DNA from 3 places in the Sphingobium yanoikuyae genome. Region 1 is predicted to be linked to each of the others. Evidence: riboswitches for the same ligand, from Rfam matches in the RefSeq annotation. Region 1 holds a riboswitch; each other region holds the start of a gene.
The links. Region 1 has a riboswitch for cobalamin ahead of HH800_RS17820 (TonB-dependent receptor plug domain-containing protein). Riboswitches for the same ligand answer to the same signal wherever they lie in the genome.
Positions count from the first base shown of each region.

Region 2: another riboswitch for cobalamin. It lies ahead of cobW (cobalamin biosynthesis protein CobW); the one in region 1 lies ahead of HH800_RS17820 (TonB-dependent receptor plug domain-containing protein).
Region 3: another riboswitch for cobalamin. It lies ahead of HH800_RS00365 (TonB-dependent receptor plug domain-containing protein); the one in region 1 lies ahead of HH800_RS17820 (TonB-dependent receptor plug domain-containing protein).

Region 1 covers NZ_CP053021.1:3,719,053-3,728,574, reverse strand. Annotated here, with positions in the region: gene HH800_RS17840 (periplasmic heavy metal sensor) at 1-78, shown strand, start outside; gene HH800_RS17835 (RNA polymerase sigma factor) at 75-650, shown strand; gene HH800_RS17830 (copper resistance system multicopper oxidase) at 657-2,396, shown strand; gene HH800_RS17825 (copper resistance protein B) at 2,393-3,268, shown strand; cobalamin riboswitch at 3,331-3,576, shown strand; gene HH800_RS17820 (TonB-dependent receptor plug domain-containing protein) at 3,766-5,754, shown strand; gene HH800_RS17815 (peptidase) at 5,757-7,256, shown strand; gene HH800_RS17810 (HoxN/HupN/NixA family nickel/cobalt transporter) at 7,253-8,305, shown strand; gene HH800_RS17805 (SDR family NAD(P)-dependent oxidoreductase) at 8,397-9,143, opposite strand; gene HH800_RS17800 (efflux transporter outer membrane subunit) at 9,183-9,522, opposite strand, start outside.
Region 2 covers NZ_CP053021.1:4,673,247-4,682,768, forward strand. Annotated here, with positions in the region: gene hmgA (homogentisate 1,2-dioxygenase) at 1-863, shown strand, start outside; gene fahA (fumarylacetoacetase) at 860-2,152, shown strand; gene maiA (maleylacetoacetate isomerase) at 2,149-2,793, shown strand; gene HH800_RS22535 (Rieske (2Fe-2S) protein) at 2,790-3,167, shown strand; cobalamin riboswitch at 3,198-3,438, shown strand; gene cobW (cobalamin biosynthesis protein CobW) at 3,615-4,667, shown strand; gene cobN (cobaltochelatase subunit CobN) at 4,667-8,386, shown strand; gene cobO (cob(I)yrinic acid a,c-diamide adenosyltransferase) at 8,389-8,994, shown strand; gene bluB (5,6-dimethylbenzimidazole synthase) at 8,994-9,522, shown strand, end outside.
Region 3 covers NZ_CP053021.1:62,368-71,889, forward strand. Annotated here, with positions in the region: gene ispZ (septation protein IspZ) at 1-569, opposite strand, end outside; gene ftsY (signal recognition particle-docking protein FtsY) at 559-1,497, opposite strand; gene mtaB (tRNA (N(6)-L-threonylcarbamoyladenosine(37)-C(2))-methylthiotransferase MtaB) at 1,497-2,753, opposite strand; gene dapF (diaminopimelate epimerase) at 2,756-3,568, opposite strand; gene HH800_RS00360 (threonine ammonia-lyase) at 3,609-4,601, opposite strand; cobalamin riboswitch at 4,741-4,983, shown strand; gene HH800_RS00365 (TonB-dependent receptor plug domain-containing protein) at 5,154-7,010, shown strand; gene HH800_RS00370 (FecCD family ABC transporter permease) at 6,997-8,001, shown strand; gene HH800_RS00375 (ABC transporter ATP-binding protein) at 7,995-8,768, shown strand; gene HH800_RS00380 (penicillin-binding protein activator) at 8,806-9,522, opposite strand, start outside.

The DNA.
Region 1 (9,522 bases):
CGCGGCGTGCTGCGCCCCGATCAGGCCGCGCTGTTCGACGCGGCGGTGGTCAAGGCGCTGACCCAGCCTGTCGGGTGATAGCCGACGATCCTGATGATGCCACGCTGGCGGCGCAGGCGCTGGCCGGGCGGCAGGCCGCCTATGGCGCGCTGATGCGGCGGCACCGCGATGCCGTCTATCGGCTGGCGCGTGGCCATGTCGGCGATGCGGATGCGGCAATGGACATCGTGCAGGAAAGCTTCATCGCCGCCTTTACCTCGCTCGCCCGCTATGATGGGCGCCGGCCCTTTCGCGGCTGGATCGCGCGGATCACGATCAACAAATGCCATGACTGGGCGCGCCGCCGTGCCGTCCGTCGCTTCTTCAGCTTCGCCCGGCCGATCGAGGACGCCGCCCATGTCGCCGACGCGGGGCCCGATCCCGAGCAGGCGGCCCAGTCCCGCGCTGGCGTTGCCCGGATCGAGGCAGCGGTGGCGGCATTGCCGGTGGCGCTGCGCGAGGTGGTTTTGCTGCGCGGGATCGAGGGCATGAGCCAGGCCGAGGTCGCGCAGATATTGGGGGTGAGCGAAAAGGCGGTGGAAACCCGCCTTTACCGTGCCCGCCGGCAATTGCAGGAGATGTTGAGGGAAAGCGACGGCGCGCGCGTATAAGCCCGTATGACCGATCTGCCTTCCCTTCCTCTCGACCGCCGCAGCCTGATCCGGGGCGGCGCGGCGCTTGCACTGGCACAGGCCTTGCCCGGCTGGGCGGCCACCGGCACGCATGGCGCGGCGCAGGGCGCGCTGTCGGGCGAGACGATCGCGCTCAGCATCGGCGATGGGCATTTTGCGACCGGCGGCCGATCGGCCCATGCGATCAGCGTCAATGGCGGCACGCCGGCGCCGCTCATCCGCCTGCGCGAGGGGCAGAGTGTCAACATCGCCGTCACCAACCGGTTGAAGGAGGATAGCTCGATCCACTGGCATGGGCTGATCCTGCCCTTCCAGATGGACGGCGTGCCGGGCATCAGCTTCCCCGGCATCATGCTCGGCGAGACCTTCACCTATCGCTTTCCGGTGCGGCAGGCAGGCACCTACTGGTATCACAGCCATTCGGGCATGCAGGAGGCGATGGGCCTTTACGGGCCGATCATCATCGATCCCGCCGGCGTCGATCCGGTGGCCTATGACCGGGAGCATGTGATCCTGCTCGCCGACTGGAGCCCGGTTCATCCGCACAGGCTGCTGCAAAGGCTGAAGCAGATGGGCGGCTATTACAACATGCAGCGCCAGACGCTGGCCGGGCTGCTGGCGGGGAAGGATCAGGGGCTCAAGGACCGCATCGACTGGGGCGCGATGCGCATGGACCCGACCGATATTTCCGACGTCACCGGCGCCACCTACAGCTATCTGGTGAACGGCATGGGCACGGCCGAAAACTGGACCGGCCTGTTCGCGCCGGGCGAGAGGGTGCGGCTGCGCATCATCAACGCGTCGGCGATGACCAATTTCAATGTTCGCCTGCCCGGCCTGCCGATGACCGTCGTCCAGTGCGACGGGCAGGATGTCCAGCCGGTCGAGACCGACGAGTTCCAGATCGGCATTGCCGAAACCTATGATGTGATCGTCCAGCCCGGCGAGGCGAAGCCCTATGCCCTGATTGCCGAGGCGATCGACCGGTCGGGCCTGGTCCGCGCCACGCTGGCGCCGCAGGTCGGCATGGTCGCCCCCGTGCCGGCCCGGCGCGCCCGGCCGCTGCTGGGCATGAAGGACATGGGCATGGACATGGGCGGCATGGATATGGGCCATGGCGGCGTGATCGACCTCAGCCAGCCGGCCAATGACGCCATGAGCGGGCATAGCATGAAGATGCGCGACAAGTCGGTCGCGCCGGGCGTGAAAATGGGGCCGGGCGTCGCCACCCTGTCGCCGATGCCGGCCGATCGCACCGCTGACCGGCCGACGGGGCTGGAGGATGTCGACCATCGGGTGCTGACCTATGCCGATCTGCGGTCGCTGACGCCGAACACGGACCTGCGCACCCCGACCCGGTCGCTCGACATTCATCTGACCGCGAACATGGAACGATACATGTGGTCGTTCGACGGGGTGAAGCTGTCGGAAGGGGCGGAGCCGATCGCCTTCCGCCATATGGAACGGGTGCGCGTGACCCTGATCAACGACACGATGATGCCGCATCCCATCCATCTGCACGGCCATTTCTTCGAACTGGTGACCGGCGAGGCGGCGCATAATCCGCGCAAGCATACGGTGAATGTGCTGCCGGGCGGCAAGGTCAGCTTCGACCTTACCGCCGATGCGCTGGGTGACTGGGCGTTCCACTGCCATATGCTGATGCACATGCATGCCGGGATGATGCGGGTCGTGACGGTCCGCCATGGGGAGGACGCGGCATGAGGAGGGTCGCGCTTCTGATGCTCGCCGCCGCCGCGCCGGTGCAGGCCCAGACGATGGACCATAGCCAGATGGACCATAGCCAGATGGATCATGGGGCAATGGGTCATGAGATGCCGGCTGCCGACGCCGCCATCCCGCAAGGCACGCCGCCGACAGTGCCGACCGATCATGCCGCCGACGCGCTCTATGACCCCGCTGCCATGGCCCGCGCCCGCGCGGCGATGATCGCGGAAGGGGGCGGCATGACCTATTCGCAATGGATGCTCGATCGGCTGGAATATCGCGCCGGCAAGGGCGCTGATGGCTATGCCTGGGAGGGCGAAGGCTGGATCGGCGGCGACATCAACCGCTTCGCGGTCAAGAGCGAGGGTGAGGGGACGGTCGGCGGATCGCTCGAACGGGCCGAGGTGCAGGCGCTCTACAGCCGGGCGATCGACCCCTGGTTCAACCTGCAGGCGGGCGTGCGGCAGGATTTCGGCGAAGGGCCGGACCGCAGCTATGCGGTGATCGGCATCGACGGCCTGGCGCCTTACTGGTTCGAGGTCGGGGCCGAAGCCTTCCTGTCGACCAGGGGCGACGCCCATCTGCGGCTGGAGGCGAGCTATGACCAGCGCATCACCCAGCGGCTGATCCTGCAGCCCGCTGCCGAGTTCAATCTGGCGGCGCAGGCCGTGCCCGAACTGGGGATCGGCGCCGGCCCGTCCGATATCGAGCTGGGGCTGCGGCTGCGCTACGAGATCGCCCGCGAATTTGCGCCCTATGTCGGCGTCAATTGGGAACGCAAGCTGGGCGATACGGCCGATTATGCCCGTGCCGCCGGCGATAAGCCGTCGGCCACCAGCCTGGTGATCGGCCTGCGCGCCTGGTTCTGAGAGGCGCTTGCAGCCCGCCCGATATTCGATTATCGATCCCGCCGATCCCGCGCCGCACGGCATGGGATCATGATCGCGCCGGTGTCCCGAAAGGGGCTTAATAGGGAATGCGGTGCGGACGGGTGACTGTCCAAATCCGCAGCTGTCCCTGCAACTGTAAGCGGTGAGCGCGATGTACATGTGCGGACGGCAGAATGACCGATCCGCCAGCCACTGGGCCGGACGCTAAATCCTGCGAGGCCTGGGAAGGCCGTGCATCAAGCGATGACCCGTGAGCCAGGAGACCTGCCGGCGTCTGGTCGCTCTTGCCTTGGTCCAGGGGATGGCCGCGGCACGGTAACTTCCGTCTGAGCGACGAACGAGCGGCTGGGGCCGCTGCGACGACGCGCGTCGGTTGCCCTTGGGCGCCCGGCCGGCGCGTGTGTCGGACGTTCGCGCGCGTGCCGCTCGTGAAGGTTGCCCCCGCCCGTCGAACGCGGCGCCGGATGGGGGAATAAATGAAGTCCAATATCGTTTCACGGGCCGCGCTGGCCCTTTCGCTTGCCATCGCATCGCCGGCTCTGGCCGACGAAGGGGAAGGCGACAGCATCGTCGTCACCGGCACCAGCCTGGAAGAGACGCTGCCGCAGCAGCTGTCGCGCTATGGCCATGCCATCGAGATCGTCACCGACACGCAGATCCGCGATGCCGCCGCGATCGACACCGCCCGCGCGCTCGAAGCGGTGCCGGGCCTGTTCATCCGGTCGCAGTCCGGGCCGTTCAGCTATGTCGACATCGCGCTGCAGGGTTCGCGCACCAAGGATGTGCTGTGGACGATGGACGGCATCCGCCTCAACAACCGCCTCTATGGCGGCACGTCGCCCAACGACACCATGGCCGCCAGCATGATCGAGCGGATCGAGGTGCTGAAAGGGGGCGAAAGCCTGTTCTACGGCACCCAGGCCGCGGCCGGCGTGATCAATGTCGTCACCCGCGATTTCAGCGACGATCTGGGCGGCCAGGTCAATGCCAGCCTCGACAGCTTTGCCGGGACCAGCCTGGACGGCTATGTTCGCGGCGCGATCGGCCAGCATCGCTTCGTGGTCTGGGCCAATCGCAGCCAGTCGGACGGCTATCGTCCCTATGACGTGATGCAGCCCAGCGCGACCGATCGCGCGCGCGGCTATGATCTCTGGTCGGCGGGCATCAAATATCAATATGATATCGCGTCGGACCTGCGCCTGAACGCCCTCTACCAGCATACCAAGGCCGATCTCGACAATATCAGCGCGACGCGGACCAAGGAAAGCCGCAACGACCGCAATGAGGAAGTGGCCAGCCTGCGGCTCGACTATACCGGCGAGGATGGGGTGCAATTCTTCCTCAAGGGCTATTTCCACGACTGGAAGACCGCCTATGTCCAGATCCGAAACCCCGTGCCCGCCGGCCCGCCGCAGGTCATCTATCCGGCCGGCACCTTCTGGGGCTATCAGGATTATGGCGGCAGCGCGGTGGTGCAGCTCAACATGCTGCGCGGCATCGACACGCTGATCGGCTATGATTTCCAGAGCTTCAACGGCCGCGACGACGTCCTGCTGATCGCGCCGACCGATGAACAGGTCCATGCCGGCATCTTCCAGCTGCGCACCAATGACGAATTGTCGAGCAAGGCGCGGATCGCCGCGGGCCTGCGCTACAACAAGGCGAAGGGATCGGAAAAGACGATCTGGAACGTGTCGGGCCGCTATGATGTCAGCGACGCGCTGTTCGTGGAGGCCAATGGCGGCACCTCCTTCGTGCTGCCCGACGCCTCGCAGCTTTATGGCAATGATCCCTGTTGCGAGGTCGGCAACCCGAACCTGAAGCCCGAGGAGAGCCTGAACCTCAACGCCGCGCTGGGCGGCGCGCTGGCCGGCGGAGCGATCCGGTGGAAAGCGACCTATTTCAACCGGCGCATCACCGACCTGATCGACACGACCTATGATGATCCGGCCTTTCCCGACGGCACCTATATCAACGTTCGCGACAAGGTGCGGGCCAGGGGTGCCGAGCTGGAGCTGAACGCCGACCTGAGCGGCGGTTGGGGTCTGTCTGCCAGCTACACATATTCGCGTGTTCGCAATCAGGGCAGTTCGGTGCAGCGCGATCGCAACCCGGAACAATATGGCCGCGCCGCGATCGTCTATGCGCCGCAGACCGGCCGCTTCGGCGCCAATCTGTCGGCCAATTGGGTGGGCGATGTCTGGTCGACCGCATCGGGCTTTGGCCGGATGAACTATGGCAATTATGCCGTGGTCGATGCGGGCGCCCATCTGTGGCTGGACCAGGCGCGGCGCAACCGGTTCGGCATCAATGTCGAAAATCTGTTCGACCGGGATTATGCCACGACCGGCTACCGCTCGGCGGTCAGCGATGCGGGCGTATTGGACGGCAGCAACAGCCGCTTCCTCTATTTCTACCGGGGCGTGCCGCGCACGCTGCGGGTCAGCTATGGCCTGAGCTTCTGACCATGTTGCGGCCGGTCCTGCTGCTGCATCGCTGGCTGGGCATCCTCATCGGCGCCGTCATGACGCTGTGGTGCCTGTCCGGCTTCGTGATGCTTTATGTCGACTATCCGCGCCTGACACCGGCCGCGCAGCTTGGGGGGCTCACGCCCCTCACCCTGTCGGCCGGGCAAGCGGGCACACTGCCCGACACCATGATGCTGTCCGCCGCCCGGATCGAGATGATGGCGGGGCGGCCTGTATTGCGCGTGACGCCCGCGCTCGATCCGACGCGGACCATCCCGCAGATGCGGGTATCCGCCGGCACCCATGACTGGGCGTCGGGGAAACCGGTCGAGCAGGTCGATCCGCAAAATATCCACAGGATCGCGACCGAGTTCGGCCGCAACAGCGCCATTGCCGGCCCGCCGGAGCGGGTCGCCCGGACCGAGATGGACCAGTGGACGGTCCAGACCTTTCGCCGCAACGCGCCGCTCTATCGTGTCGATTATGCCGATGCGGCGGGCACGCAGGCCTATGTCTCGGGCAAGAGTGGGGAGGTGGTGCAGCTGACTACCCGCTTCCAGCGCTTCTGGGGCTGGCTCGGCGCGGTGCCGCACTGGCTCTATCCCACGATCCTGCGGCAGGATGGCGCGCTGTGGAGCCAGGTCGTCATCTGGACCTCGCTGATCGGCTGCTTCCTGACGATCACCGGCCTGTGGGTCGGCATCGCCCGGCTGCGCCGTCGCCGCGACGGCAGCATCGGATCGCCCTATCGCGGCCTGTGGTGGTGGCATCATATGGCCGGGCTGTTCTTCGGCATAGTGACGCTGACCTGGGTGGCGAGTGGGCTGCTGTCGATGAACCCCTGGGGCCTGCTGGACAGCGAGGCGATGATGATCCAGCGCCAGCGGCTGAACGGTGACTTCGCCTGGGGCGATGCGCGCCGGGCGATCGCGGCGCTGCCGGCCTTGCCGCAGGGAAGCGTCCGGCTGGAGGTGGTGCCCGTTGCCGGTGCCGTTCATCTGGTGGCGATCGATCGGGCGGGCAAGGCGCAGCGCTTCGACGCTGCCGGACGATCCGCTGCTTTGTCCGAAGCGGGCCTGCGCGCGGCGCTCCAGGATGGACCGTCGATCGGCTCGATCGTCCTGCTGCGGCAGGAAGACGCCTATTATTATGGCCATAAGGCCAGCGTCGCCCTGCCGGTGTGGCGCGTCATCCTGGCCGATGACCAGGCGACCCGCCTCTATGTCGATCCCGCGTCGGGCCGCCTGATCCGCGCCTTCGACCGCAATGGCCGCGCCTTCCGCTGGCTGCAGGACGGGCTGCACCGGCTCGACTTCCCGCTGCTGCGCACCCGTCCCTGGTGGGATCTGATCGTCCTGCCGCTGCTCGCCATGGTCACGCTCGTTTGCGGGACGGGGACATGGATGGGCCTTTCCAAGCTGCGGCGCGACCTGCGCCGTGTCCGCAATCGCCGGCGGCGCGCCTGCGCCGTGCGGCCCCTGATCGGAGAAACCGCATGACCGCCACCCCTTTGCAGGCGTCGCTTCGGCGACGCAGCGTGCCGCTGATCGCGGCGCTCGTCCTTGCCAATCTGGCCGTCTGGGGCTGGGCCTTCGCCCTGTTCGGCGACCGACCGGTGATGATGGGCACGGCCCTGCTCGCCTGGGGCCTTGGCCTGCGCCATGCGGTCGATGCCGATCATATCGCCGCGATCGACAATGTGACGCGCAAGCTGATGCAGGACGGGCAGCGGCCGCTGACCGTGGGCCTGTGGTTCGCGATCGGCCATAGCGCGATCGTGCTGATCGCCGCGCTGGGCCTCGCCTATGCGGTCAGTGCGCTGGCCGGGCTGGAGCGGTTCCGCGCTGCCGGCGGCGTGGTGGCGACGCTGATTTCCGCCACCTTCCTGTTCGCCATCGCGATCATGAACCTCGTGATCCTGCGCCAGGTCTGGGCGACCTTCCGCCGGGTGCAGGCGGGCGGCAGCTATGTCGAGGCGGATCTCGACATGTTGACCGGCGGGCGCGGGCCGCTATCGCGCCTGTTCCGTCCGGTCTTCCGCCTGATCTCGCGCCCCTGGCAGATGGCGCCGCTCGGCTTCCTCTTTGGCCTGGGCTTCGACACCGCGACCGAAGTGGCGATATTGGGCCTGTCCGCCGCGCAGGCGAGCGACGGTTTCGCGCTCGGCCCGGTGCTGGTCCTGCCCCTGCTGTTCGCGGCCGGCATGGCGCTGGTCGATACGGTCGACGGCATGCTGATGATGGGCGCCTATCAATGGGCGTTCGTGAAGCCGCTGCGCAAGCTCTACTATAATATCGTCATCACCGCTTTGTCGGCGGCGGTGGCGATCGGCATCGGCACGATCGAGACGCTGGCGCTGCTCGGCGACAAGCTGGGCCTCTCCGGCGGCATCTGGGATGTCGCCGCCACGCTGGGCGAGCATTTCAACGATCTGGGCTTCGCGATCATCGGCCTGTTCATCGCCTGCTGGATCGCCAGCGCGCTCTTCTATCGCTGGAAGGGCTATGACGCGATCGAACTGACCCCGGCGGGCGAGGTGCGGGCTTAACTCAAACCGTTCGCTTCGAGCCTGTCGAGAAGCCTATGCGCAGCGTTTCTCGACAAGCTCGAAACGAACGGGGGAGGAGTAGTGGTCCGGCTCAGCCTTCGCGCGCGACCTGGAAGCCGGCGAAGGACTGGCTCACCGGCATCAGTTCCAGCGTGTTGATGTTGAGATGCGCGGGCTGGTTCGCGACCCAGAGCAGGGTGGCGGCGATGTCATCCGCGGTCATCGGATTGGCATTGCCGTAAAGCGTGTCGGACGCCTGCTGGCTGCCGGTGCGGACCAGGGTGAATTCGGTCTCGACCATGCCCGGTTCGATCGAGGTGACGCGCACGCCGGTGCCGTGCAGGTCCGACCGCAGGCCGAGCGAAAATTGGCGCACGAACGCCTTGGTGCCGCCATAGACATTGCCGCCGGTGTAGGGATAGGTCGCCGCCACCGAGCTCAGATTGATGATCCCGCCCTTGCGCGCGACCAGACCGGGCAACAGCTTGTGGGTGACGGTGACGAGGCCGGTGATGTTGGTCTCGATCATCTGCTGCCACTGGGCGAGGTCGGCCGACTGGGCTGGCGCGGTGCCGAGCGCCAGGCCGGCATTGTTGACCAGCATGTCGATGCCACGAAAGCCTTCGGGCAGGCTGGCCAGCGCCGCGTCGATCGCGGCTTCGTCGCGCATGTCGAATATCAGCGGGCAGAAGGCGTCGCCGATTTCGGCGGCCAGCTTTTCCAGCCGATCGGCGCGGCGGCCGGTGCCGATCACCTGCCAGCCATCGGCGGCAAAGGCGCGGACGGCGGCTTCGCCAATGCCGGCGGTGGCGCCGGTGATGAGGACGGTCTTGGTCATGGGGCGCTCCTGTCTTTTGTCGTCAGCCCAATAGCGAGGTCAGGCTGCCCCGCCCAGCGCCTTCACCAGCGCGACGCTGGCGCGCATCCGCTGGGTCTGCGCGATCAGCACCGCGCGCTGGGCGTCGAGCGCATCGGTCTGGGCGGTCACCACCTCCAGATAGTCCGACGCGCCATCGCGATAGCGGGTCAGTGCCAGATCGCTGGTGCGCTGGGCGGCGTCGGCGGCGCTGCGCTGATGGCCGATCTGGTCGGACAGGTGATGATTGGCGGCAACCGCATCCTCGACCTGGCGGAAAGCGGTCAGCACCGTGTCGCGATAGCCGGCGGCCAGTTCCTCATATTCGGCGCGCGACATCTTCACCTGTGCGCGGCGCTTG
Region 2 (9,522 bases), 950 kb from region 1:
AGATGCTGATCGTGCCGCAGCAGGGCGCGTTGCGCATCGTCACGGAGCTGGGCGTGATCGACGTCGCGCCGTTGCAGATCGCGCTGATCCCGCGCGGCGTCCGCTTCCGGGTCGAGCTGACCAAGGGCGCGGCGCGCGGCTATGTCTGCGAAAATTACGGCGCGCCCTTTCGCCTGCCCGATCTCGGCCCGATCGGCGCCAACGGCCTGGCCAACCCGCGCGATTTCGAGGCGCCGGTCGCGGCATTCGAGGATGTCGAGCGCCCTTATGCGCTGGTGCAGAAGTTCATGGGCCGCCTGTGGATAACCATGCTGGATCACAGCCCGTTCGATGTCGTCGCCTGGCACGGCAACCTGGCGCCGCTGCGCTATGACCTGACCCGTTTCAACACGATCAACACGGTCAGTTTCGACCATCCCGACCCGTCGATCTTCACGGTGCTGACTTCGCCGAGCGAGACGCCGGGCACCGCCAATATCGACTTTGTCATCTTCCCGCCGCGCTGGATGGTGGCGGAAGACACATTCCGGCCGCCCTGGTTCCACCGCAATGTGATGAGCGAGCTGATGGGCCTGATCCATGGCGAATATGATGCCAAGGCGGGTGGCTTCGCGCCCGGCGGCGCGTCGCTGCACAATGGCATGGCCGGCCACGGCCCCGACCGCGCCAGCTATGACAAGGCGATCGCCGCCGACCTGACGCCCCAGCGCATCGCCGACACCATGGCCTTCATGTTCGAAAGCCGGATGGTGCTGCGCCCGACGCGCTGGGCGATGGAAAGCCCGCTGCTGCAACCCGATTATGATGAATGCTGGTCCGGCTTTCGCAAGGCCCAGATTCCCCCGATGAACGAGACCCCATGAGCTATTGGCAAACCGACGAAACCCATGATCCCGCCCGCACCAGCTGGGTTGCGAGCGCGCAGGATCATGGCGACTTCCCGATCCAGAATCTGCCCTATGGCCTGTTCTCGTCCGCAGGAGCTTCGCCGCGCGCCGGTGCCGCTATCGGCGACGCGATATTGGACCTAGCTGCCTGTGTCGGCGCCGGGCTGATCGATTGCGCGCCGCTGCTGGAAGGCCAGCTCAATGGGCTGATGGCGCTGCCGGTGGCGGTGCGGGTCGCCCTGCGCCGCCGGATCAGCATTTTACTGTCGAACCCGGCCCATCGCCCGGCGGTCGAGCCGCTGCTGCATCGGGCCGCGGACTGCATGCTGCACCTGCCGGCGCGGATCGGCGACTACAGCGACTTCTATGTCGGCATCCATCACGCCAACAATATCGGCCGCCAGTTCCGGCCCGACAATCCGCTGCTGCCCAATTATAAATATGTGCCGATCGGCTATCATGGCCGGGCGTCCTCGATCCGCCCGTCGGGCGATCCGCTGGTCCGTCCGCGCGGCCAGCGCAAGCCGCCCGAAGCCGATGTGCCGGTGGTCGGCCCGACCGCCCGGCTCGACTATGAGCTGGAACTGGGTGTGTGGATCGGCGCCGGCAATGATCTGGGTAGCCCGATCCCCATCAGCGAGGCGGCCGATCATGTCGCCGGCTTCTGCCTGCTCAACGACTGGTCGGCGCGCGATTTTCAGGCGTGGGAATATCAGCCGCTCGGGCCCTTCCTCGCCAAGAATTTCCATTCGACCATTTCGCCCTGGGTAGTGACGCCCGAGGCGCTGGCACCGTTCCGCATCGCCCAGCCGCCCCGGCCGCAGGGCGATCCCGCGCCGCTGCCTTACCTCAGTGATGCCGACGACCAGGCCCATGGCGCGCTGGCGCTGACCTTGGAAGTCTATCTCTCCACCCAGGCGATGCGCGACGCGGGCCAGCCACCGATGCGGCTGAGCCAGGGGCCGGCGAGCAACATGTACTGGACCGTCAGCCAGATCGTCACCCATCATGCGTCCAATGGCTGCAACCTGATGCCCGGCGACTTGCTGGGCAGCGGCACCATCTCCGCCCCTACGCGCGAGGGCTATGGCAGCCTGATGGAGATCAGCAGCGGCGGGCGCGAGCCGATCAGTCTGCCATCGGGCGAGACGCGCTGCTTCCTGGAGGATGGCGACGAGGTGACATTGCGCGCCACCGCGTCGGCCCCCGGCTATGTGTCGATCGGCTTTGGCGAATGCCGCGCGATGATCGTGCCGGCGCGATGAGCGACCTCACCCTCCATGGCTATTGGCGATCGAGCGCGAGCTATCGCGTGCGGATCGCGCTGGCCTCGAAGGGCGTCGACTATGCACAGGTCACTCATGACCTGCGCAGCGGTGCGCAGCGCGCGCCCAACTATCGGGCGCTGGCGCCGCAGGGGCTGGTGCCCGCGCTGGTCGATGGCGACAGCGTGCTGACGCAGAGCGGCGCGATACTGGAATGGATCGAGGCCCGCTGGCCGCAGCCGCCCTTGCTGCCCGCCGATCCCGGCGATGCCGCGATCGTCCGTGCCATGGCCGGCATCATTGCCTGCGACATTCATCCACTCGGCAATCTGCGCGTGTTGCAGGCGCTGCGGCAGGATTTTGGTGCCAGCGAGGATCAGGTCCGCGCCTGGATCGCGCGCTGGACCGGCGAGGGGCTGGCCGCGCTCGAAACACTGGTCGCCCTTCACGGCGGCACCCATGCCTTTGGCGACAGCCCGAGTTTCGCCGACTGCCATATCGTGCCCCAGCTCTACAATGCCCGGCGCTTCGGCGTCGACCTGACGCCCTTTCCGCGGCTGTGCGCCGTGGACGCGGCGGCATGCGCGCTCCCCGCCTTTGCCGCCGCGCACCCCGATCGCCAGCCCGACGCCGACATATGAGTGACACTGACACGCGCCTGTTCGCGACGCCGGCGGGCGTGCGCCTTTGCCCGATCGAGCAGTTCGCCGACGGCAAGGCGCGCAATTTCGTGCTGCAGATGCGGGCCGGCCGCTTCCATGGCTTTGCCGTGCGCACCGGCGATCAGGTCGCCGGCTTTGTGGACCAATGCCCCCATGCCGGCCTGCCGCTGGCGCAGCAGCTGGACGATTATCTGACCCCGGATGGCAGTCATATCCGATGCAGCTGGCACGGCGCCATTTTCCGCCGCGACGATGGCGTCTGCGTCGGTGGGCCCTGCGTCGGCCAGCGTCTTAGGCCCTGGCCGCTCGCCATCGCCGATGGCTGGATTGTCACCGCTGCCCAAAGCGACTAGGAACCGGCCCAGGGACGGCGCTTCGCATCGTCCCGACATGATCGCGCCGGTGCCCCCACGGGGGCTTAAAATGGGAAGGCGGTGCGGATGCCATGGCATCCAAGTCCGCAGCTGTCCCTGCAACTGTGAGCGGCGAGCGTGATGAACAGCGCCCTCCCCAGCCGGGAGGGCAGCCACTGGGCCGGACGCTAAATCCTGCGAGGCCTGGGAAGGCCGTTCCTCCCGCTATGACCCGCAAGCCAGGAGACCTGCCGGCGTTTTGGTCGCTCTTGCTTTGGTCCAGGGGATGGCCGGGGCACGGTGTTCCGTCTGAGCGACAGGTTGGCGGCTGGAGCCGCGCGGTCACGCATCTGCGGGCGAACAAGCGCCCGTCCGCGATGCCGGCCGGCCGTGCGTGCGCGCCCGGTTCGCTCCCGCCCCGGTTGCTCCGGCGCGCGAGTATTTGTCATGGCCAACACTGCATCTGCCAAGATTCCGACCACCGTCATCACCGGCTTCCTGGGCGCGGGCAAGACCACGCTGATCCGCCATCTGCTGGAAAATGCGAAGGGGCGCCGCCTCGCCCTCATCATCAACGAATTTGGCGATGTCGGCGTCGACGGCGAACTGGTGAAGGGCTGCAACGATGCTGCCTGCCCCGAAGAGGATATCGTCGAACTGGCCAATGGCTGCATCTGCTGCACCGTGGCCGACGATTTCCTGCCGACCATGACCGCCCTGCTCGACCGGCCGAGTCCGCCCGACCATATCATCATCGAAACCTCGGGGCTGGCCCTGCCCAAGCCGCTGGTCAAGGCCTTCCAATGGCCCGACATCCGCACCCGCGCCACGGTGGACGGCGTCGTCGCGCTGATCGACGCCGATGCGGTCGCTGCCGGCCGCTTCGCCACCGACGAGGCGGCGCTGGCCGCGGCGCGCGCCGCCGACCCCAATCTGGACCATGACAGCCCACTGGAGGAATTGTTCGAGGATCAGCTCGCCTGCGCCGACATGGTGGTGCTGAACAAGAGCGACCTGGTCGATGCCGACACGCTGGCGGCGGTCGAGGCGCAGGTTGATGCCGAAACGCGGCCCGGCGTGAAGATCGTCCGCGCTGCCCATGGCGCGGTCGACATCGGTGCGCTGCTGGGCATCGTCGCCGCGGCCGAGGATGATCTCGACGCCCGCCCCTCGCACCATGAGGCGGAGGGCGAGGATCATGACCATGATGATTTCGACAGCTTCGTCGTCAGCGGCGATGCGGTTGCCGATCCCGACACGCTGGTGCAGGCGCTGTCCGCGCTGATCGCCACCCACGACGTGCTGCGCGTCAAGGGCATGGTCGCGGTCGCGGGCAAGCCGATGCGCCTCGTCGTGCAGGCGGTCGGCCCGCGCATCCAGCATTTCTTCGACCGCCCCTGGCAACCGCAAGAAGCGCGTCGTACCCAGCTGGTGGTGATCGGCCAGAAGGGGCTGGACCGCGCCGCGATCGAGGCCGACATCCAGGCCGTGCTCGGCTGATGCATCTTCTGTCCGCCACGCCGGGAACGATCAGCGACGGCGAGGAGGCGATCGACCTCGATCAGCCGCCCGGCGAGATCGTCATCCTGACCGTGGCGGACAGCGACCTGGCCTGTTTCGCCGCTGCTGCCGCGCGCCTGCCCGATGATGCGCCGAGCGTGCGGCTGGCCAATCTGCTGCAGCTCAAGCATCCCTATTCGGTCGATCTCTATGTCGAGAAGGTGATCGCCAAGGCGCGCTTCGTCTGCGTCATCCTGCTCGGCGGCAAGAGCTACTGGCCCTATGGCGTGGACGAGATTGCGCAGGTCGCGCGCGAGCGGGGCATCGCCTTCGCCGCGATCGCCGACGGGCGGGAGGGCGACCCGGCGCTGGATCTGGCCTCCACCGTGCCCGCGGCGATGCGCGAACAGTTGCGTGACTATCTGCGTCAGGGCGGCACCGCCAATGCGCTCTCCTTCCTGCGCTGCGCCGCGCGGCTGATCGGCGCGGATGCGGGCGAGCCAGACCATCCGCTGCCGATCGCCGACGCGGGCCTCTATCTGCCCGGCCATGACCGGCCCGGCGTGGCCGAACTGCGCGCGACATGGACCGAGGGGCGGCCGGTGGCGCTGCTGATCTTCTATCGCGCGCTGGTGGTCGCCGGCACGCTGAGCGCGGTCGATGCGATGGTCGCAGCGCTTGGCGCGCGCGGCTTCAATGTCGCCGCCGTCCATGTCCGCGCGCTGCGCGAACCGTTCGTGCGCGACTGGCTCGGCGGGCTGCTGGCCGGCATCGCGCCCGACATTATCGTCAATGCGACCAGCTTTGCCGCCTCCTCTTCGTCCGAGCCGCGCGTGCCGGGCATCTTGGAACAGGCCGACTGCCCGATCCTGCAGACCGCCTTTGCCGGGGTCGAGGAAGGCAGCTGGCGCGGGTCGGCCCGTGGCCTTGGCCCGCGCGACCTGGCGATGAATGTCGCCCTGCCCGAAGTGGACGGCCGCCTCTTCACCCGCGCCGTCGCCTTCAAGGCCGCCGAGCGGTTCGATGAACGCACCCAGTGCGGCATCGTCGTGCCGCGCGTGGCACCCGACCGGGTCGCCTTCGTCGCCGATCTGGCGCGCAACTGGGCAGCGCTGCGCCGCACGCCGCCTGCCGAGCGCCGGATCGCATTGGTGCTGGCCAATTATCCCAATCGCGACGGGCGGATCGGCAATGGCGTCGGCCTCGACACGCCGGCCAGCGCCGCCGCCATCCTGTGCCGGCTGGGCGACGCCGGCTATGCGATCGGCGACGCGCCGCGCGAGGGCGCTGCGCTGATGCGGCTGATGACCGGCGGCGTCACCAATGACCGGGCGTCGATCGATCGGCTGGGCGAGGTCAGCCTGTCGCTCGATATCTATCGCGCTGCCTTGGCCGCTCTGCCCGACAGCGCGCGTGACGCCATGGTCGATCGCTGGGGGGCGCCGGAGGCCGATCCCTTCGTGCGGGACGGCGCCTTTCGCCTTGCGGTCCATCGTTTCGGCCATGTCGCGATCGCGGTGCAGCCGGCGCGCGGCTATAATATCGATCCCAAGAGCAGCTATCATGACCCGGCGCTGCCGCCGCCCCACGCCTATCTCGCTTTCCATGTCTGGCTGGCGCAGGATTTCGGTGCGCAGGCGCTGGTCCATGTCGGCAAGCATGGCAATCTGGAATGGCTGCCGGGCAAGGCGGTGTCGCTTTCGGCCGATTGCTTCCCCGAAATTTGCACCGGGCCGGTGCCGCAACTCTATCCCTTCATCGTCAACGATCCGGGCGAGGGGACGCAGGCCAAGCGCCGCATCGGCGCCGTCATCCTCGACCATCTGACCCCGCCGTTGACCCGCGCGGAAAGCTATGGGCCGCTCAAGCAGCTCGAAGCGCTGGTGGACGAATATTATCTCGCCGCCGGCATGGACCCGCGCCGGCTCGACCGGCTGCGCCGCGATATCATCGACCTCGCCCGCAGCCAGGGGCTGGACAAGGATGCGGGCGCCGCCGGCGACGATGACGACGCGCTCGCCGCGATCGACAATTATCTGTGTGAGCTGAAGGAATTGCAGATCCGCGACGGGCTGCATGTCTTCACCGCTTCGCCGCAGGGGCGGCTGCGGCGCGACCTGCTGATCGCGCTGGCGCGCACGCCGCGCGGCCTGGATCATCCGGGGCAGGCGTCGTTGCTGCGCGCGTTGGCCGATGATCTGGGCCTGGGCTTCGATCCCCTCGATTGCGTGCTGGGCGCGCCGTGGCAGGGGCCGCGCCCAGCGGTGCTGGTGGACTTATCCACAGACCCTTGGCGCACCCATGGCGACATGGTCGAGCGGCTGGAACTGCTGGCGGCGGCGCTGGTCGATGGCGCGGCGCCGGTCGGCCCGGCCAGCGCCGCCGTGCTGGCGGCGATCGCCGATGATCTGGCGCCGCGTGTCGATGCCTGTGGCCCGCGGGAGGCGGCGGCCTTGCTGGCCGGGCTCGACGGACGGTTCGTGCTGCCGGGACCATCGGGCGCGCCGACGCGCGGGCGGCCCGACGTGCTGCCGACCGGGCGCAATTTCTTCTCGGTCGATACCCGCGCCGTGCCGACCGCTGTCGCCTGGGATCTGGGCCAGCGATCAGCGCAATTGCTGGTCGACGATTATCTCCAGCGCGAGGGCGACTATCCCCGCGCCATCGCCCTGTCCGCCTGGGGCACGGCGAACATGCGCACCGGCGGCGACGATATTGCGCAGGCGCTGGCGCTGATGGGGGTGCGGCCGCGCTGGGAATGGAGTTCGGGGCGGGTCGTCGGCTTCGAGATGATGACCCTGGCCGAGCTGGGCCGGCCGCGCGTGGACGTGACATTGCGCGTCTCCGGCTTCTTCCGCGACGCCTTCCCCGAACAGATCGACCTGATCGACAGCGCCGCCCGCGCGGTGATGGCACTCGATGAGCCGGACGAGGATAATCCCGCCGCCGCCCGGCATCGCGCCGAGCAGGCGGCGCTGGTGGCGGATGGTGCCGATGCGGCGGAGGCCGCGCGCCGCGCTGGTGCCCGCGTGTTCGGATCGAAACCCGGCGCCTATGGCGCGGGACTGCAGGCGATGATCGACGAGAAGATCTGGCACAGCCGCGCCGATCTGGCGAACGTCTATCTCGACTGGGGCGGCTATGCCTATGGCGCGGGGGTGGAGGGTGACAGCGAACGCAGCCTGTTCGCCACCCGCCTGGCCCAGGCCGACGCGGTCGTCCAGAATCAGGATAATCGCGAGCATGACCTGCTCGACAGCGACGATTATTATCAGTTCGAGGGCGGCATCGCCGCCGCCATCGAACATCTGAAGGGCACGAGGCCGCTCAGCTATCATAATGACCATAGCCGCCCGGAGCGGCCGGTGATCCGCACGCTGGAGGATGAGATCGGCCGCATCGTCCGCGCCCGCGTCACCAACCCCAAATGGATCGCTGGCGTCATGCGCCATGGCTATAAGGGCGCGTTCGAGATCGCCGCCTCGGTCGACTATCTCTTCGCCTTCGCCGCCACCACCCATGCGGTGCGCGACCATCATTTCGACGCCGTCCACGCCGCCTTCATCGAGGATGAGGCCGTGCGCGCCTTCATGGCCGACGCCAATCCCGCCGCCCTGCGCGAGACCGCTGCCCGGCTGAGCGAGGCGCTGGAACGCGGCCTGTGGCAAACCAGATCGAACAGCGCGGGCATGCTGCTCGCCCAGCTTGCAGGAGAGTGACGATGGTCGAACGCACCGACGAACAGCATGCGGAAAAGATGAAGAAGAAGCAGGCCGCCCATGACAAGATCATGGCGACCAAGACCCAGGAAAAGGGCCTGCTGATCGTCCATACCGGCAAGGGCAAGGGCAAGACCACGGCGGCGCTGGGCATGGTCGTCCGCATGATCGGCCATGGCAAGAAGGTCGGCGTGGTCCAGTTCGTGAAGGGCGCGATGACCACCGGCGAGAAGGCGGTGTTCGATGCTTTCCCCGATCAGGTCGAGTTCAAGCCGATGGGCGAGGGCTTCACCTGGAACACCCAGGACCGCAGCCGCGACATCGCGCTGGCCCGCGAAGCGTGGGACGAGGTGAAGCGTATGGTCGCCGACCCCGACTATGCGATGGTGCTGGCTGACGAACTGAATATCGTGCTGCGCTACGACTATCTGCCGCTGGACGAGGTGCTGTCGGTGCTGACCGGCAAGGAAGAGATGAAACATGTCGTCGTCACCGGCCGCAACGCACCCGAGGCGCTGATCGAGGCGGCCGACCTGGTGACCGAAATGACCATGATCAAGCATCCCTTCCGCAGCGGGGTGAAGGCGCAGGCCGGCATCGAATATTGATGCAGGCCTTCGATCCCGATTTCTGTGCGACGCTGACCGACCTGCTGACCTGGCGCCGCGACGTGCGCCATTTTCGCACCGATCCGCTGGACGAGGCGATGGTGCTGGAGCTACTGAAGCTGGCGCAACTGGCGCCGTCGGTCGGCAACAGCCAGCCCTGGCGCTTCGTCCGGGTGCGCACGCCGGCGCTGCGCGCGACACTGGCCGATCATGTCGATGCCGAGCGGGAGCGGGCCACCAGCCAGATCACCGACGCGACCCGGCATGATGCCTATCGCGCGCTGAAGCTGCACGGGCTGGGCGAGGCGCCGGAGATCATCGCCGTCTTCTGCGACGATGCGACATCGGCCGGCGCGGGGCTGGGCGCGGCGACCATGCCGCAGACCCGCCTCCATTCGGTGGTGCTGGCGATCCACACGCTGTGGCTGGCGGCGCGGGCGCGTGGGCTGGCGCTCGGCTGGGTGTCGATCCTCGACCCGGCCTTTGTCGCGCGGACGCTGGCGGTGCCCGACGACTGGACCTTCGCCG
Region 3 (9,522 bases), 1.6 Mb from region 1:
ATGTTGGCGCCGGCGAACACGACCGAGACGATGGTGACGCCCCAGACCTTGACCGCGAGCCAGGTGTCGAAGCTCATCGACCGGCGCATGAGTTCGTTGGCGACCGCCATGGCGACGAAGAAGAGGGCCCAGTTGCGCGACAGCTTGCGCCAGCCTTCCTCGGTCAGCCCGTCATAGGCGGCCTGGAGCAGATATTTGAGCAGCGGCTTGCCGCGTAGCAGCCCGGCGAACAGCATCAGCGCGAAGAAGGCGTAGATGATGGTCGGCTTCAGCTGGATGAAGCGCTGGTCGTGGAAATAGATGGTGAGGCCGCCGAAGAAGAGGATCAGCAGCGCCGAGAGCCACAGCATCGGCGAGACCCGGCCGAGCTTCACCTTGGAGATGATGACGGCGATGACGATCGCGGCCATGAAGGCGGCGGTGCCGAAGCTCATGGCGGTGATCGGGTTGCCCGCACCCCAGAACCAGCCCGCGCCCTTGTAGCTCAGGAAAAAGACCAGCAGCGGCCCGAAATCGAGCGCGAGGCTGAGGCTGCCGCCATGGGCGGGCTTCTTGGCGTCAGCGGGCATAGGCCGTCCCCGCGATCGCGCGTGCCATGTCGCCGGCATCGAACGGGCGCAGATCCTCGATCTTTTCGCCCACGCCGATGGCGTGGATCGGCAGGCGATATTTCTCCGCCGCCGCGACCAGCACGCCGCCGCGCGCGGTGCCGTCGAGCTTGGTCATGACCAGGCCGGTGACCTGTGCGGTTTCCTTGAAGACTTCGATCTGGTTCAACGCATTCTGTCCCGTGGTGGCATCAAGGACCAGGACAACGTCGTGCGGGGCGGCCGGGTTCAATCGGCCGAGCACGCGGCGCACCTTGGCCAGTTCGTCCATCAGTTCGGTCTTGTTCTGCAGGCGGCCGGCGGTGTCGACGATCAGCACGTCGATGCCGGTGGCCGTCGCCTGCTTGACCGCGTCGAACACGATGCCAGCCGCGTCGCCGCCTTCCTTGCCAGCGACGATGGGCACGCCGAGGCGTTCTGCCCAGACCTTCAACTGGCCGATCGCGGCCGCGCGGAACGTGTCGCCCGCCGCCAGCATCACGCCATAATCCTGTTCCAGGAAATTATTGGCGAGCTTGGCGATGGTGGTGGTCTTGCCCGATCCGTTGACGCCGATCACCAGGATCACCTGCGGGCGCGGAAAGGCTTCGATCTCCAGCGGGCGGGCGACCGGGGCCAGCACCTTCTCGATCTCCTCCGCGATGATCTCGCGCAGATATTCCTCGGTCAGTTCCTTGTTGTAGCGCCCTTCGGCCAGGCGATCACGAACCCGGCCGGCCATGGCCGGGCCGAGATCGGACATGATCAGGGCTTCCTCAATCTCGTCGAGGGTTTGGTCGTCGAGTGCGGCCTTGGTGAAAAGGCCGGTCAGATTCTCGCCGAGCTTGTCGGATGTGCGCTTGAGGCCGCCGAAGAGGCGGTCGCGCCAGCTGGTGCCGGTGTCAGTCATTATTGCGCCTCTTGCGCGATCAGCGCGCCATTCTCAAGGCCGCTGATGCGGGCCGCGACGATCGTGGAGGGGGGCTGGGGCGTGGTGAAGCGCACCGGCGCGAAATTTTCCGCATGGCCCGACAGGCCATTGCGTTCGACCAGCACCGACTGGCGGGTGCCGACCAGGCGGGCAAGCCAGGCGTCGCGCTGCGCCGCGCAGGCGTCGCGCAGCAGCGCGGCGCGCGCCTTGATGGTGGCGCGATCCAGCTGGGGCATGCGCGCGGCCGGCGTGCCGGTGCGCGGCGAATAGGGGAAGATATGGCCATGGACGATGTCGCAATCGGCTACCAGCGCCAGGCTGTTGGCGAACATGGCCTCATCCTCGGTCGGGAAGCCGGCGATGATGTCGGCGCCTATGCTGATGTCCGGGCGGGCGGCCTTCACCCGCTCGACGATCCGCACGGCATCGGCGCGGGCATGGCGGCGCTTCATGCGCTTGAGGATCATGTCGTCGCCGGCCTGTAGCGAGAGATGCAGATGCGGCATCATGCGCGGCTCATGGGCGATGAGGTCGAACAGCCGCTCGTCAATCTCGACACTGTCGATCGAGGAGAGGCGCAGCCGGGGCAGGTCCGGGACATGGCGCAGCAGCCGTTCGACAAGCTGGCCGAGCGAGGGGCTGCCCGGCAGGTCGGGGCCATAGCTGGTGACGTCGACGCCGGTCAGCACGATCTCGCCATAGCCCGCATCGACCAGCTGCTTCGCCTTGTCGATCACCGCGCCGGCGGGCACGGAGCGGCTGTTCCCCCGGCCATAGGGGATGATGCAGAAGGTGCAGCGGTGATCGCAGCCATTCTGCACCTCCAGGAAGGCGCGGGCATGTTCGGCAAAGGCGCTGGCCATGTGCGGCGCGGTGTCGCGCACGGCCATGATGTCGGAGACGTTGACCTTATCCGCTACCGGAACGAAGGCGGCGGCCTCCAGCTTCTCCCGGTTGCCGATCACGCCGTCCACTTCCGCCATGGCGGCGAAGGTCTGGGGTTCGGTCTGGGCAGCGCAGCCGGTGACCAGGATGCGGGCGTCGGGGCGGTCTCGCCTGGCGCGGCGGATCGCCTGCCGGGTCTGGCGCACGGCCTCGGCGGTCACGGCGCAGCTGTTGACGACGATCAGGTCGTCCTGTGCGCCGGCCATCTCCCGGCCAACTATCTCACGAATAGCTTCGCTTTCCGCGATGTTGAGCCGGCAGCCCAGGGTGATGATGTCGGGACCGGGCACGGTCAGAAGCGGTCCCAGTCCGCCTCGCCGTCGAACACATGGGTGGCGGGGCCGGTCATGCGGATCGTGCCGCCCGGTGCCCAGTCGATCTCCAGGTCGCCGCCCGGCAGGCTGACGGTCACTGGCCCGGCCATCAGCTTGCGGCGGATCGCCGCGACGGCGGTGGCGCAGGCGCCGGTGCCGCAGGCGCGGGTCAGGCCGGCGCCGCGTTCCCAGACGATCAGGCGCAGATGCTGCGGGCCGACGACCTGCGCGAAATTGACGTTCACGCGGGCGGGGAAGAGCGGGTCATGCTCGATCAGCGGGCCGAGGCGCTCGAAATCCACCGCGTCCAGATCCTCGACGAAGAAGATCACATGCGGGTTGCCGACATTGACGGCGGCCGGCGCGGGCAGGTCTTCCCAACTCGCGCTCATGGTCAGCGTGTCCATCGGATAAGCGAGCGGGATCGCGTCCCAGTCGAAGCGGGGCGCGCCCATGTCGACGCTGGCGCCGCCGTCCACGCCCTTGGCGTCGAGCAGCCCGGCCCTGGTCCGGATCAGCACGTCCTTGCCGACGAACAGTGGCACGCAGCGGGTGGCATTGCCGCAGGCTTCCACTTCCGAACCGTCGGAATTGAAGATCAGCATCGACACGTCGGCCTGGTCGCCGGTCTCGGCATCGCCGATGACGATCAACTGGTCACAGCCGATGCCGGCATGGCGATCGGCAATGGCGCGGGCGCGCGCTTCCGTCATCGCGACCGGCGCCTGGCGCGCGTCGATCACGACGAAATCATTGCCCAGACCATGCATCTTGGAAAAGCGGCTCATCATGGCGCCGCATTTAGTGCGGGACGGGGCAAAAGACCAGCGGTCAGGCGTTCTGGCCGCCGATGATGGCTGCATAATCCTGCGGATCGACATTGGCACCGGAGATGACGAGGGCGGTGGCGCCGTTGGTGGGCGGGGCGAGGCCGGCGAGCATGGCGGCGAGGGCGACCGCGCCGCCCGGTTCGACCACCAGCTTGAGCGTGGTGAAGGCGAAGCGCATCGCGTCGCGCACCTGATCGTCGCTGACGACGAGGCCGCCCGCGAGCAGGGTGTGGTTGATCGGGAAGGTCAGCGCGCCGGGGCTGGGCGCCAGCAGGGCGTCGCAGATGCTGCGCGCGTCGGGCGAGACGCTTTCGCGCGTGCCGCTGGCGAGCGAGCGGGCGGTATCGTCAAAGCCTGCGGGTTCGACCGCATAGACGCTGATGTCGGGGCGGGCGGCTTTGACTGCCGTCGCCGTGCCTGCGACCAGCCCGCCGCCACCGCAACAGACGAGGATTTGCGTGAGGTCGGCGCCAGCGGCCTGCGCCTGCTCCAATATTTCGAGGCCGATCGTGCCCTGGCCGGCGATGATGAAGGGATCGTCGAAGGAGGGAACCAGCGTCGCGCCGCGTTCGGTGGCAAGGGCGGTGGCGATTTCCTCACGGCTCTGGGTGAAGCGGTCATAGGGGACGACCTCAGCCCCCATCGCACGCGTGTTGGCGGTCTTGATCGCCGGGGCATCGGCCGGCATCACGATCGTGGCGGGAATGCCGAGCAGGCGGGCGGCGAAGGCGACGCCCTGGGCATGGTTGCCCGAGGACCAGGCGACGACGCCCGCCGCCCGTTCCGCCGCATCGAGGCGGGCGAGGCGGTTATAGGCGCCGCGAAACTTGAACGATCCGCTATGCTGGGCGCCCTCAAACTTCACCAGCACCCGCCGGCCGCAATGATCGTTGAGTGCGGCATTCTCGATCAGCGGGGTACGGACCGCCGCCGGCGCGATCAGCCGCGCGGCATCGGCGACGTCGGCGGCGGTGATGGCAAGCGAATCGGTCATGTGGCGTCTCCCGGTAAGTGGCCCCTGCATAGCCGCCCGCCGGCGCCGCGCAACGATCCGCCGGGGCGATCCTGGCCCGCTTGGCAGGGCTTGTGCTTTGGCTTATGGGGGCCGCGCGCCGGGGCGGTCAAAAGCCCCGGACGCGCATGATCGCGCCGGTGCCCGCAAGGGCTGAAAACGGGAATGCGGTGCGGGGGGCGCAGCCCTTCCAAATCCGCGGCTGTCCCTGCAACTGTAAGCGGTGAGCGCGATGCGCAGGGTTCCCAAGCTCTTCAAAAGGGGAGGGCCGGAACCGGCCACTGGACCGACAGGTCCGGGAAGGCTGGCGCATCGCTGCCCTGACCCGCGAGCCAGGAGACCTGCCGGCGTCTGGTCGCTCTTGCCCTGGCCCAGGGGATGGCCATGGCGCGGTGTTTCCGTCGAGCGACGCCCATGGCGGCCGGGGCCGCATCGGTGCGTGGGGTGGGGCGCTGGCGTCTTCCCGATCCTCACGCAGCGACCGCTTGTGCGGACGCCCCGGTTCCAAATCGACGGACGCCGGGGGACGATAAAATGAAGATGTTGGGGATTTCGCTGATCGCGCTGCTGGCCGCTACGCCGGCACTGGCCCAGGATCTGGCACAGGATGACGATATCGTCGTCACCGCTTCGGGCATTGCGCAGCCGCGCGACGAGGTCGGCCAGGCGATCACGGTGATCGATGCCGACACGATCAGAACGCGCCAGGCGGTCGATGTCGTCGACCTGCTCGCCACCACGCCGGGCGTCCGTTTCAGCCGCAACGGCTCCACCGGCGGCGTGACCGGCGTGTCGCTGCGCGGCGCTGAGACGACCCAGACGCTGGTGCTGATCGACGGGGTCAAGGTCAACGACCCGAGCGGCATCGGCGACGGCTATGATTTCGGCCATTTGCTGACCGGCAATATCCGCCGGATCGAAGTGCTGCGCGGCTCCAACTCGGTGGTCTATGGCAGCCAGGCGATCGGCGGCGTGGTCAATGTGATGACCGGCGCGCCCAGCGAGGGTTTCGAGGTTAACGCCTCGGCCGACTATGGCTATAGCGATACGCTGAACGCCAAGGCCGATGTGTCGGGCACGCATGGCGCGGTGTCGGGCGGCGTCGGCGTCGCCTATTTCAACACCGACGGCATCTCCTCGGTCGGCCGGTCGTTCGGCGGCGTGGAGAAGGATGGCTATGAGAATATCGCCACTAACGCCAAGCTGAAGATCGCTTTCACCGACAGCCTAAGCCTCGACCTGCGCGGCTATTATATCCATGCCGATCTCGACTATGACAGCTTCTTCGGCGCGCCGGCCGACAGCAGCGACGTCAGCAAGCTGGACCAATATGTCGGCTATGCCGGGATCAACCTGGCGCTGCTCGACGGCAAGCTGACCAACCGCGCTGCCGTCACCTGGCTGCGCAACGATCGCGACTATTATTTCGTGCGCGGCACCGACCCGGACTATGGCTATTCGGGCACCAACCTGCGCTTCGAATATGAGGGCGTCTATGCCCCGGTCGACCAGGCCAAGCTGATCTTCGGCTATGAGCATGAGCGGCCGGACTATGATTATTTCGGCTTTGGCAGCACCGACAGCGCAAAGGCGAATATCGACAGCGTCTATGCGCTGGCGGTGATGAAGCCGCTCACCGGCCTCGCCGTCACCGGCGGGTTGCGCCATGACGATCATAGCCAGTTCGGCGGCGCGACCACCTTTGGCGCCAACGCCAATTACACGCCGAACGCCGGCGCGACCAATATCCGCCTCTCCTATGGCGAGGGGTTCAAGGCGCCGTCCCTCTATCAACTCTACGACACCTATAGCGGCAACAGCGCGCTGCGGCCGGAGCGGTCGAAAAGCTATGATATCGGCTTCGACCAGAGCCTGGACGGGGACCGGGCCGTGCTGTCGCTGACCGCCTTCCGGCGCGATACCCGCAACCAGATCAATTATGACTATGCGACCTACACCTATGGCAATCTCGACCGGACCCGCGCCAAGGGCGTGGAAGCGACGCTGACGCTGAAGCCGGTCGAGGCCCTGACGGTGGCGGCCTCCTACTCCTATGTCGATGCGCGCGATCGGTCGGGCGGGGCCACCGACGGCAATCGCCTGCCGCGCCGCGCCGCCAATGCGGTCAGTGTGTCGGCCGATTATCTCTGGGCCTTCGGCCTGTCGACCGGCGCGACGCTGACCATGGTCGGCGACAGCTATGACGACACGGCCAACACCCGCCGGCTCGACGGCTATGCGCTGGCCGGGCTGCGCGCGTCCTTCCCCGTGGGCGACCATCTGGAAGTCTATGGCCGGATCGACAATCTGTTCGATGCGGATTACGCCACGGCCTATGGCTATGGCACCTATGGCCGGTCGGCCTATGGCGGCGTGCGTGTCCGCTTCTAAGGGGCGGCGGCATCCCCTGTTGCTGCCGGGGCTGATCGCCCTGCTGCTCGTCGCGGCTATCTCGTCGGTCGCGCTGGGATCGGTGACGATCGCGCCGGCCCGCATCCTGGCGGTGCTGGCCGGCGGCGGCGACATGGTGGCGCGGGCGATCATCATCGACCTGCGCCTGCCGCGCATGGCGATCGGCCTGCTGGTCGGCGCCATGCTGGGCCTGTCGGGCGCGGCATTGCAGGGCTATTTGCGCAATCCGCTGGCCGAACCCGCCGTGCTGGGCGTGTCCAATGCGGCGGCGCTGGGCGCGGTGATCGCGCTTTATTTCGGCCTGTCCGAACTGCACCCGATGGCGTTGCCGCTGCTGGCGATCGTCACCGCGCTGGCGGCGATCGGCGCGCTGTTTCTGCTGGCGGGACCATCGGAAAGCCCGTTGACGCTGATCCTGGCAGGGATCGCGGTCGCGACGCTGGCGGGGGCGGGGATCAGCCTGGCGCTCAACCTGTCGCCCAATCCCTTTGCCGCGATGGAGATCATGAGCTGGCTGATGGGCAGCCTGGAAAATCGCAGCATCGACCATCTGTTGCTGGCGCTGCCCTGCATCGCGGTCGGCGCGGCGCTGCTGCTCTATGACGGGCGCGCGCTCGACGCGCTGACCTTGGGCGAGGATGGCGCGCGGGCGCTGGGCGTCGACCTGTCGCGGGCGCGGCTGCGGCTGATGGCGGGGGTGGCGATCGGTGTCGGCGGCGCGGTGGCGGTGACCGGATCGATCGGTTTCGTCGGTCTGATCGTGCCGCATCTGGTGCGGCCGCTGACCGATCGGTCGCCCTCCGCGCTGCTGTTGCCATCCATGCTGGGTGGCGCGGTGCTGCTGACCTTGGCCGATATCGGCGTGCGCATCATCCCGACCAGCAGCGAACTGAAACTGGGCGTGCTGACCGCGATCCTGGGCGTGCCGGTCTTCCTCATTCACCTGATGCGGGAGCGGCGGCTATGGTGACCCTGTCGACCGAGCAACTGGACGTCCGGCTGAGCCGCCATCTGGCGGTGCGCGGCGTCGACCTGACCATGGCGCCGGGCCAGTTGATCGGCGTGATCGGCCCCAATGGCGCGGGCAAGTCGACCTTGGTGCGGGCGCTGCTGGGGCTGGTGAAGCCGGCCGCCGGACGCGCGCTGCTGGACGGCACGCCGATCGAGCGGCTGTCGCGCGAGGCGGTCGCGCGGTCCATCGCCTATCTGCCGCAGGGCCAGACATTGCACTGGCCCCTGGCGGTCGAGCGGCTGGTGGCGCTGGGGCGCTTGCCGCATCTGGGGCCGCTGTCGCGCCTGACCGCCGACGATGAGGCGGCGATCGAGGATGCGATGGCCCGCGCCGATGTCACCGGCTTCAAGGGGCGGATCGCCACTGAGCTGTCTGGCGGCGAGCGGGCGCGGGTGCTGCTGGCGCGGGCGCTGGCGGTGGGTGCGCCGGCGCTGATCGCCGACGAGCCACTCGCCGCGCTCGACCCCGGCCACCAGATCGACGTGATGGCCTTGTTGCGGGCGCAGGCGCAGGGCGGGGCGCTGGTCGTCACCGTGCTGCATGACCTCGCCATGGCGGCGCGCTATTGCGACCGGCTGCTGCTGATGGATGGCGGCGCGCTGGTGGCGGACGGGGCGCCGATGGACGTGCTGACGCCGGAGCGGCTGGCATCCGTCTATGGCGTCGCAGCGCGGATCGACGTCAACGACGGCCTGCCGCTGATCGTGCCGACGGCACGGGTCTGATCGGGAACGAAAAAGGGGGCCTTCCGGCCCCCTTTGCTTAGTTGCCGAAGCCGCGTGGGGCGGGATCGACCACGCTGATCGTGCCGGCGCCGACCTCGCTCACTTCCAGTGCGCGTTCGGCGATGCCGTTGCGATTGAAGCGGAAGGCGCCGTCGATGCCGGCAAAGCCGCCCGGATCGCGCAGGCGCGCGGTGGGGAAGGGCGCGCCCGGCTTCCAGTCCTGGGCGATCCGCACCGTCAGCAGCACCGCGTCATAGCCCATCGAAGACAGGCGGAAGGGCGCGCTGCCGTAGCGGGTGCGATATTTGGTCGCGAGCTGGCGATAAAGGCCGTCCGACACGCTGGCATACCAGGCGCCGCGTAGCACGGGGCTGGCGGCCAGCGATTCTTCGGTATTCCAGATTTCGGTGCCGAGCAGGCGGGCATTGGCGCCGCCATTCTTGCGCACGATCGGTGCGACCTGCAGCGCGACCCGGCCGCTGTCGGCGATCAGCAGCGCGTCATAGCTGGACGAGGCTTGCAGCTTCTTGACCGCAGCGGTGATCGAGGCGGGGGTGCGATCGAAGGTCTGCATCGACACGACCGTGCCGCCAGCCTGTTCGACCGCGCGCAGCAGCGCATTGCCGGCGCGCTCGCCATAGGTGCCGCGCGGCACCAGCGCGCCGAAATTGGACAGGCCCTTTTGACGGGCGAAGCCGATCACCCGCTCGATCGACTGGTTGGGGGTATAGCCCATCAGGAAGATGTTGCTGCC